4 regions of the Candidatus Brocadia sinica JPN1 genome follow, and region 4 is predicted to be linked to each of the others. Evidence: riboswitches for the same ligand, from Rfam matches in the RefSeq annotation. Region 4 holds a riboswitch; each other region holds the start of a gene.

Region 1 (2,203 bases), 1.8 Mb from region 4:
TAAAAACCGCTATTTTTATACCGGGATTGTTCCGCTCCTTTTCCTTTCCTGCGCCGGTAATTATATTAATAAAAGTTTTCCAATTGTTTTCATCTAAATTTATTTCATCCCCCCAGCCATGAAAGGCAAAATCTACCAAATCTCCTGTAATTACAACAAAATCGAGATTACCCTCCTCAGCCATACTGTTTGCTCTCTGAATAAACTTTCTCAGGTTACGGTTAAAGTTAATGTATCTTTTTGCGATGTCGTCTCCACATTTCTTCTCATGCTTTACTTTCAGAACTTCATCGAGTATCTCGTCATTTCGTGTGGCAACATGAAGATCGGTAACCTGAATGAATTTGCAGCCTTCACCAAAGCTTTTAACAAATTGCACAGAATGGTAGTTAACCCTCTCCCACTTTTCTGATCGGTCTCTGTATACCAGATCGTAAAGACATGGGGGGCATTTTCCTCCTTTTTGAGGTAAAAGAAGAGTTTCATAATCTTCTGTGCTTTTACAATCGATACTGACCATGATTTTCCAATACCGGGTATTCTCCCCCATTACATTGTAATGGAACTCACTAGGAATAATCTCTCTCGTATCGTCTACTGTATTGAAATCCGATAGTTGATACCAATGAATAATCTCCTCAGGTTCATCGTTCATAGACAGTGGAATATCTTTTTTATCTCCATCCCCTTTATGAGAGCGTCGTAAATACAAAGTTCCCATAAAGTCATCCTTCAAGGGCATCTTGTTTTCCCCGTATTGTCCGGCAATTATTAACGGAAACATCTTCTTTTGCCCAAACTCCTCAACTGAAGCAATCTGTGGGCAACCGAGATTTGGGCTTATTATCAATGGAAAATCATCTCTTCTTGTCAATTGAACCTCTTTTCCTTATCCTGAAAATAAAAAAGCCTTACTGCAAAGATATATTTACAACATCTTCGGCAGTAAGGCTGTCTTTTTTAGTAAGGTATTTTATGCTACTTCCCTGTATGCTTAAAAGACCCTTTACTTTGCGTCCTCTGATTGCTCAGAGTTTGCCTTTATCGTATGTTTTTGGTTTATTCCTTCGTGCTGTCAAAAGCTATTGTTTGTTGACAATCTTTCGCATTAAAATATCAAAGTATCGTTGGATGTCAAGGAAAAAACTAACAGAGAATTCTAACATTTCCATAGAACAGGCAAAAATAGGAGGGATTATATCATTCACAGAAAAATTATCTCTGCTACGGTTTTCCCGATATCGGCAGGGCTGTTTACTACAATAACGCCTGCATTTTTAAGCGCTGCAATCTTTGAAATTGCTGTACCTTTGCCGCCTGAAATAATCGCCCCGGCATGACCCATGCGTTTGCCTGGCGGCGCCGTTCTTCCTGCAATAAAACCAACGACCGGTTTTGCAATCTCTCGTTTTATTACCTCTGCGGCTTCTTCCTCTGCGCTTCCGCCAATCTCTCCTATCAATACAATGGCGTGTGTTTCTTCGTCATTTTGAAACAATCTCAATATGTCCACAAAATCAGTTCCCAAAATGGGGTCACCTCCAATGCCAAGGCACGTGGATTGTCCTAAACCGCTCTGGGTCAATTGCCAGACGGCTTCGTAGGTGAGAGTTCCACTGCGTGAAACAACCCCCACCTTGCCTGATTTATGGATATATCCGGGCATAATGCCGATCTTGCATACACCAGGCGTAATAATACCAGGGCAGTTGGGTCCGATAAGACGCGCCTTCCTGTGAGAAAGATATTTTTTTACCCTGATCATGTCCAGCGCAGGTACGCCCTCGGTAATGCAGACCACCAATTCAATGCCTGCCTCAGCTGCCTCCATGATGGCATCCGCTGCGAACGGCGCAGGTACATAAATGACAGAAGCATTTGCCCCCGTATTTTTTACCGCATCGACTACACTGTCAAAGACAGGAACGCCTTGTTGTTTTGTGCCACCCTTGCCGGGAGTGACGCCTGCGACGAGTTTAGTGCCATATTCCAGCATTCGTCCGGCATGAAAACTGCCCGCATGCCCGGTTATTCCCTGGCATATTACCTTTGTATCTTTATTTATTAATATACCCATTTTTATTTTGTATTCTCTTTTGATGCCTTCACTACCATACTTGCGGCTTCTTTCATATCCTTTGCAGAAAGGATACTTAAACCGGAATTGTCGAGTATTTTTCTCGCCATTTCAACGTTAGTCCCT
Region 2 (2,203 bases), 750 kb from region 4:
CTGTCAGCTCTCCAGTTCTCATTTCTTATTTGTACAAGACCGGTATTTTTTATAGTATCGATCTCTTCCAGTACAACACCTTTTTCACCAATATACCGGTCAGCTCCAATACCCAGCGGTTGCTTTTTGGTAAATCGTTCCGCAAATCTTCTGGAAACCGCAAAGAGCACACTTGCCATAAGGAGAAAGGCTCCCCATTGCCATGCCATGCCGAATCCCAGGATCGCTAAAATACCCGCCACTGCCGCTCCAACACCAAACCATAAAAGAAAAAATCCGGCGGTAAATATCTCACCAATAATGAAAGCAGCAGCAATGGACATCCATATCCACCAGATCTGAGTCACTTTTTATTTCCTCGTTTTTTCTGAATGAGAGGGTATAGAGGGTCAGACATTCACCTTTTCAAGGCCAATTGTGAGAGACAAGTATTTAATATTGAATTATGAAGGTCAGAACGTTGCTTCCAACCTGACCCTTTTTTCGCGCCAATTCCTGAGGTAAACAACCCGCTGACCGGGTGTGAATAGTAAATCTATGGTGTAGTATCAGAACAAAAAGCCTCTTTCACAATATTGCTGTGGGAAATGCCTGAGATTCGCAATAAAGAGTGAAAGAGCCGAAGATAAAAAAAGTCTATCACATACCGTGTGTGAGTGCAAGTATCATTTTGTGCCGGAACGAAAGAGATACCGTTTTTACAAGTATCCAGCCTTTTTGTTCTTGACACAATTGATTGTTCCTGTTTAATATGTGCCAAATATTATTGGCAATCAAAACAAACAAAAGCATCGCGATAAAGGCAAACCCTGAGTAATCAGGGGACGCAAAGGAAAGGGTCTTGCTAGCCGTTTAAGCGGTTTAAACAATTTAAACTGCTCATGAGACAGCCTTACTGCCGAAGATGTTCCTGATGAATATCTTTCCAGTAAGGCTTTTTTGTTTTTACGGGTAAAAAAGTGCTATGGTGAAGCCTCTAGCTATTTTCAATTCACCGAAAATCCTGATAATCTCTCATTTCATGCCAGGAATATCCTATGACTAAAAATACCATTTCTCATCATCAACAAGACCTGCTTGCCTTGCTGGCCGGCGTGTCCGGTCATTTCGAAGTAACTTCTCCCCAAGATGAGCGTTCCATCCAATCACTCCAGGAAACTTTAGCCAGGGTACTTCCCGGGGAAGATATCACCACAATAAAAACCAGTTTCTTTTCTGTTGAAAATTCTGATTTGTTCTTTACCGATACGATTGCACCTCATCAATTGACACGACTACAGGAACTGGCCGGAAGGGGACTGAAAGAAGCCGGTGGTGCAGACCTTCGGGTATTTGTCCGGGAAGTGCCGGTACGCAGTACCCAAATGAAAGGTTCTGTCCCCCTATGGGCAGGTGGCGCCGCTCTCGAAAAAACTATCGGGCCATTCCACAGCAAGGATGGCAGAAAGATATGGTTTGACTTTTTCAGAATTGAAAGGCTGATAGCGCTCTATCTTGAAGGGAGGCCTGACCCGGCAATTCTCTTCAATGTATCATTGCTGAGAAAATTTATCATCCACACATTACCCCCGGTTATCGAACCATTGACAAAATACAAACTGCTACCAGACAGTGTGTGGGTAAATTCAGAAATATTTGCCCCAAATGCCCCCGCAGGATTTTATACGGGTTTGAAAATAAAACACGGTGAAATTGCCCTGAGTGCTCACCCCCATATCATCAACAGCAAGCTGACCATTTCCCCCAATACTATCGTAACGGTAAAACTGGAACTGGACCAGCCAGCCGTAACGGATGCCGACCCCGCCAGTCCGTATGGTATCGATGCGCGTAAAGCGACGCTGGAGTTACCGAAACAATTATCGTTTCATTTTTCAGGCAACGGCGGCGCCATAGATGAAATTGCTGACAATCTGCAGTGGAGTGTATACGGACACACTGCCCATTTTACCTGGAACAGGCAATTTGCTCCCACATATGGTCCCGTACTGAACCGGGTGTTAATTCCATACATCTGTTCTGAAAATTCCCTCGCTGTTAACAATTGCCAGTCTCCCTTCAATACGGTTTCAGAAACTGCCAGTATTCAGCGGAGCGCATGGGCATTACCAGCAGCACAAGTTGATGTTACCAAACCACCACCGGCAGCTGGTATTGGCGGTATAGCAATTCAATGCAACAAAGGGCTGACTGCGAAATGGAA
Region 3 (2,203 bases), 2.4 Mb from region 4:
TCGTAAATGATCATGCGTGATGACGGCCGTTTAATCGACGTGTCGCCTTCCCAATTATACTTGTGGGTATCGACCACTACGCTTTTCATCGCCACAGCGGCGTTGTCACCCGCTTTGCTGGCGGCTTCTCGACTGTAATTCCTGGGAACAGCAACACCGCGGCCATAGGGATCGAGAAGGACTTTGGATGGATCGAATCTCATCCCCCTGGCAGGTTCATGCGGTCCGCGTACCCGATAACCGTAAAGTTGTCCGGCTTGTACGCCTGACACAAAGACATGCCAGTAATGATAGGTTCGGCCGGCCCAGGGATCAATTTGAATACTGCGTACCGGCTTGTCGTTGTCCTCGTGGTCAAAGAACAACAGTTCTACACCTGTAGCATTACGGGAAAAAACGCTGAAGTTAACGCCGTCTTCGTAAACGGTTGCGCCGAGTGGTGAGCTTCGACCCTTTGTGTTAATGTGAGACATGTGTTTTCCTTTCTCCGGTACGCCATGGCTATTGAGTACCCATCTTCCTCAAACATAATGAGGAAAAGCCTCATAATGGCAATTTTCTTGATTATACAATTTTCAATAATGATTGCAAACACTCTTTGGCGCATTATTTGTTTGAGAATATATTTTTGTATTGTTATTTTTTGCTTGACAGAGATTATCTATTAATGATAGTAATGATCAAAGTTGCCAACATGGGCACACAAAATTCAAAATGTCCCGATAAAGGTAAACCCTGAGCAATCAGGGGGCGCAAAGTAAAGGGTCTTGCCAAGCCGTTGAAACAGTTTCAACGGCTTAAGCGGTTTTTTCTAAAAGACAGCCTTACTGCCGAAGATATTCGAAATAAATATCTTTGCAGTAAGGCTTTTTTTGTTTATTTTAACCCTGACAGGGTTGAGTTGACTCACGAATTTCGTGCTTCGGATTTTGTCTTTTCCGACTCGTTCGGGTTAGGATGAAGGAGATATGAAATCATGAGCGAAGAGCTTCCGGTCATTTATCTTGCGAGACATGGTGAAACGGCCTGGAGTCTGACGGGGAAGTATACCGGTCTTACTGATTTGCCGCTGACCGAGCGCGGCGAGCGGAATGCGCGCCGGCTTAGGGAACGCCTGAAAGGTATAGCTTTTGCCAAGGTATTTACCAGTCCGCTGCAGCGAGCTGTGCGGACTTGTGAACTGGCCGGTTTTGGGGCTGTAGCGGAGGTCGATCATGACCTTGTTGAATGGAACTATGGCGAATATGAAGGCCACCTCTCCAGCGAGATACATGCCCAACACCCGGATTGGCAGCTCTTCCGTGATGGCTGTCCCGGAGGAGAATTACCGGCTCAGGCCGTAGCGCGGGCTGACCGAGTAATCGGCAGGGTGCGCAAGGTTAATGGGAATGTGCTGATTTTTTCGAGCGGACATTTTATCAGAGTCCTTACGGTCCGATGGCTCGGACTTGAGCCATCGGTTTCCTGTTCGTATTTCATGCTAAGCACCGCGAGCCTGAGTGCACTGGGTTATAAACATGATCTTTCACATCCGGTGATACGGCTGTGGAATGATGATCATCACATCGGTACATGATAGATCCGGTTGCAGGTACCCCAGGGGTAAAAAAAGGTATACTCAAGATGCTCGCAATTTATGATTTATAGATTTGATAGCCACCATAATCTAACCGACCGGTGGCACGGACAAGCTATGCTTGTCCGTGTTTTGTAATACTGCTTTATACTTTGCACTCGCAACGGTTTGACTTATATTGTCTATCCAAGTTTTAACATGAATAATTCGCCAACAATATCGTGCAGCTTCAGCACGGACAAACGAAATTTGTCCGTGCCACCTGGTAATCAATCTTAACATGCACGTTCTATGATCACCTTGAGTATAACGTCAGAAAGGATATTGAGATGAGTACAAAAAGTATGGCAGCATCCACAAGGGTGTCAGCAGGCAAGGTCACTGAATCGGAACTCCTCAAACAATATGGGTGTGGGCCGGTGCAGTTTGCCGGGACGGATAACGGATTATACGAACGGCACCTCATTTTTGACAACGTTACCGATTTGAAAGTGGCCGGCGCACGGGAGCAATTTGAGGCCTTTGCCCGTTCGGTGCGGGATGTCCTTTCGCAGCGATGGATACGCACAGAGGATACGTATCATCGTGCGAATCCGAAGCGCATTTATTATCTTTCCATGGAGTTTC
Region 4 (2,203 bases):
AAGATATTAATAGGCGCTTACTTTATTAAAAAATATTTTTAAGTCATAAATAAATTAGACCTAAGTTACTACAAATCAATGCCTTGAGACTCGCTTTGTGCTTGACTTATCCCTTTGTTCCCGCTATTAATTGCACTTGAGAACTTTTTGGTTAACCAACAACAGGAGCAAAGGTTTGAATATGTACTGTAAAGATTGTGATATTCCTTTAAAGTTCGTAGTGGCTCCCGGTAAGTGGAACAAGGAGGACGATAATACCTGCTACATTCTCATCACCAACCGATTCTGTGCTTCTGGATCAAACAAAATACCTATCTCGCAAAATCCTTGAAACATTCAGCCTTGTATAAGGCTTTGGGGTAGATTTTCACAGCCCAACTTTTTGGCGCTCTTCCTACTCGTTCGTGTGAGATTATACAAAATGAAATTAAAATTGCAATTGTAAAATTTAACCTAAATTCTGCAAACGATTTTCGCAACTCGAAAATCGACCTTCTGCAATACCCTTAACAGACAAAAAATCAACAAGAACCTTCAGCTTGTAGCGATTTTAGTATCTTATAAAAAATATTTTATTTTTTACTTGACGAAGAATGATAGTTATTGTATATATTTAGGCGATTACATTGATGATATACCGCACAGTTGTAAAGTAGTAAATTTAAAATACAGAGCGATAAAGGTAAACCCTGAGTGATCAGGGGGCGCAAAGTAACAGGGTCTTTAAGTTTACAAGGATGTAATGATAAGATAGCCTTACTGCCGAAGGTGTTTTAAAAATATCTTCACAGTAAGGCTTTTTTGTTTATAGAGTTTAACCGTAAGTAGCGATGATTTAAAAGGGCGGCGTTTATTTGGGAAAGGAGGGAAGAAACCGAAATTAATTTCAAAAGTGGAATGCCATCGTATAAGAAAAAATTTAAAGATATTTTTTGAGGAGAAGGAGATTATGAAAATTGGCAGAATGAAAAAAGGATTATTTGGGTTAACGCTATTATTAATGATTTTTATGGTGGGGCAGATATGCCTTGCTGGTCAGAATGACGGGAAGATAGGAATCGGTCGCATTAAAATCTCAAATGATGATGAGGTGGTGAAAAAAACTTTCCAGGGAGGCAGCAGCAGTGGGAAGAAGGTTATTTTGTACGCTTCCTTCACCAGCGATGCGGAATCATCCATTGATGGCGCAGATTTACCCATTTGTTTGCCTGTTTTAGAAAAGGATTCCGCTTACATGTATGTTGCTTTTCGGGTAACGAAGGCAACAACAGCGGATATAAAATGGATTATCGACGGTCCAGGTTCAATTCATATTACTCACAATGAAGACGGGTTTGTGGATCCTATAGATGGTGGAACCTTAAAACCTGGTTACTGGTACTTTGCGTGGTTTAAGCTGGATCCCTCTGGGTTATCGGTTAATACCGTAAGTAGTTCATACACATTTACTGGAAAGGTAAGCATAGCAGGCAAGGACGATTGGGAAGATGATTCTTGTAAATTTCAGATTGTAAAATAAAGCTTCTACAAAATTACTTTTTAAGTGAGGAGGAATAGAAAAATGGAAAAGTGGACTCTTGGAATATTAACATTATTGATATCGCTTACGATATCGTTAAACAGTGTATTTGCAAAGAGTGGCGGCGGAGGAAGACCTGTGCCTGTGCCAGAACCTGTAAGCTGCCTGCTCTTTCTAGCGGGCGGCGCTACCTTGGTAACTTTACGGCGCTTAAGAAGTAAAAAGAATTCCAAAGTTTTCAATGAACATTCGCAGGACGCCAACGTACAATAGCGACTTTACGATAACACTTGGTGTAACATACAGACCTGACAACACACTCACTCTCATGGAAGAGAGTAAGTGTTGTTAGGAATTGTATAACTCTTTCTTACGATTTTGAATGCTTCGTTAAACCGTCAAATATGCATCCCGTGGCTTTGGATATTTAGATTACGATGATCCACTATTTCATTTGGATACTAACGGCATCACTTTATACCCCTCTTTTTTTTGTGCTTTATCGTCATGGCTGGAAGTCTTCTGATTATACGCACGCCTATTTTATCATACCTGTATTCTTTTGGCTTGTGTGGCGTAAACGCGCACTCCTGAGAGAGTCCATTCAAAAGAGTACACCGGGCAACAACTTCTTTGGCCTTTCTATCCTGCTATTGGGAATTTTTCTGTTTACTTTTGGTTGGC

What was found. Region 4 has a riboswitch for cyclic di-GMP ahead of BROSI_RS18485 (hypothetical protein). Riboswitches for the same ligand answer to the same signal wherever they lie in the genome.
Region 1: it holds a riboswitch for cyclic di-GMP, as region 4 does, so the genes downstream of both, BROSI_RS09700 (metallophosphoesterase) here and BROSI_RS18485 (hypothetical protein) in region 4, are expected to answer to the same signal.
Region 2: it holds a riboswitch for cyclic di-GMP, as region 4 does, so the genes downstream of both, BROSI_RS14810 (hypothetical protein) here and BROSI_RS18485 (hypothetical protein) in region 4, are expected to answer to the same signal.
Region 3: it holds a riboswitch for cyclic di-GMP, as region 4 does, so the genes downstream of both, BROSI_RS07350 (histidine phosphatase family protein) here and BROSI_RS18485 (hypothetical protein) in region 4, are expected to answer to the same signal.

The regions. Positions count from the first base shown of each region.
Region 1 is NZ_BAFN01000001.1:2,161,588-2,163,790, forward strand. Features, by position in the region: gene BROSI_RS09700 (metallophosphoesterase) at 1-874, opposite strand, end outside; cyclic di-GMP riboswitch class I at 939-1,050, opposite strand; gene sucD (succinate--CoA ligase subunit alpha) at 1,205-2,077, opposite strand; gene sucC (ADP-forming succinate--CoA ligase subunit beta) at 2,080-2,203, opposite strand, start outside.
Region 2 is NZ_BAFN01000001.1:3,252,577-3,254,779, reverse strand. Features, by position in the region: gene BROSI_RS14815 (NfeD family protein) at 1-347, opposite strand, end outside; cyclic di-GMP riboswitch class I at 792-903, shown strand; gene BROSI_RS14810 (hypothetical protein) at 1,038-2,203, shown strand, end outside.
Region 3 is NZ_BAFN01000001.1:1,635,167-1,637,369, reverse strand. Features, by position in the region: gene glgX (glycogen debranching protein GlgX) at 1-473, opposite strand, end outside; cyclic di-GMP riboswitch class I at 718-835, shown strand; gene BROSI_RS07350 (histidine phosphatase family protein) at 977-1,576, shown strand; gene BROSI_RS07345 (glycogen/starch/alpha-glucan phosphorylase) at 1,921-2,203, shown strand, end outside.
Region 4 is NZ_BAFN01000001.1:4,007,562-4,009,764, reverse strand. Features, by position in the region: cyclic di-GMP riboswitch class I at 672-767, shown strand; gene BROSI_RS18485 (hypothetical protein) at 950-1,519, shown strand; gene BROSI_RS18480 (PEP-CTERM sorting domain-containing protein) at 1,562-1,792, shown strand; gene BROSI_RS18475 (exosortase/archaeosortase family protein) at 1,957-2,203, shown strand, end outside.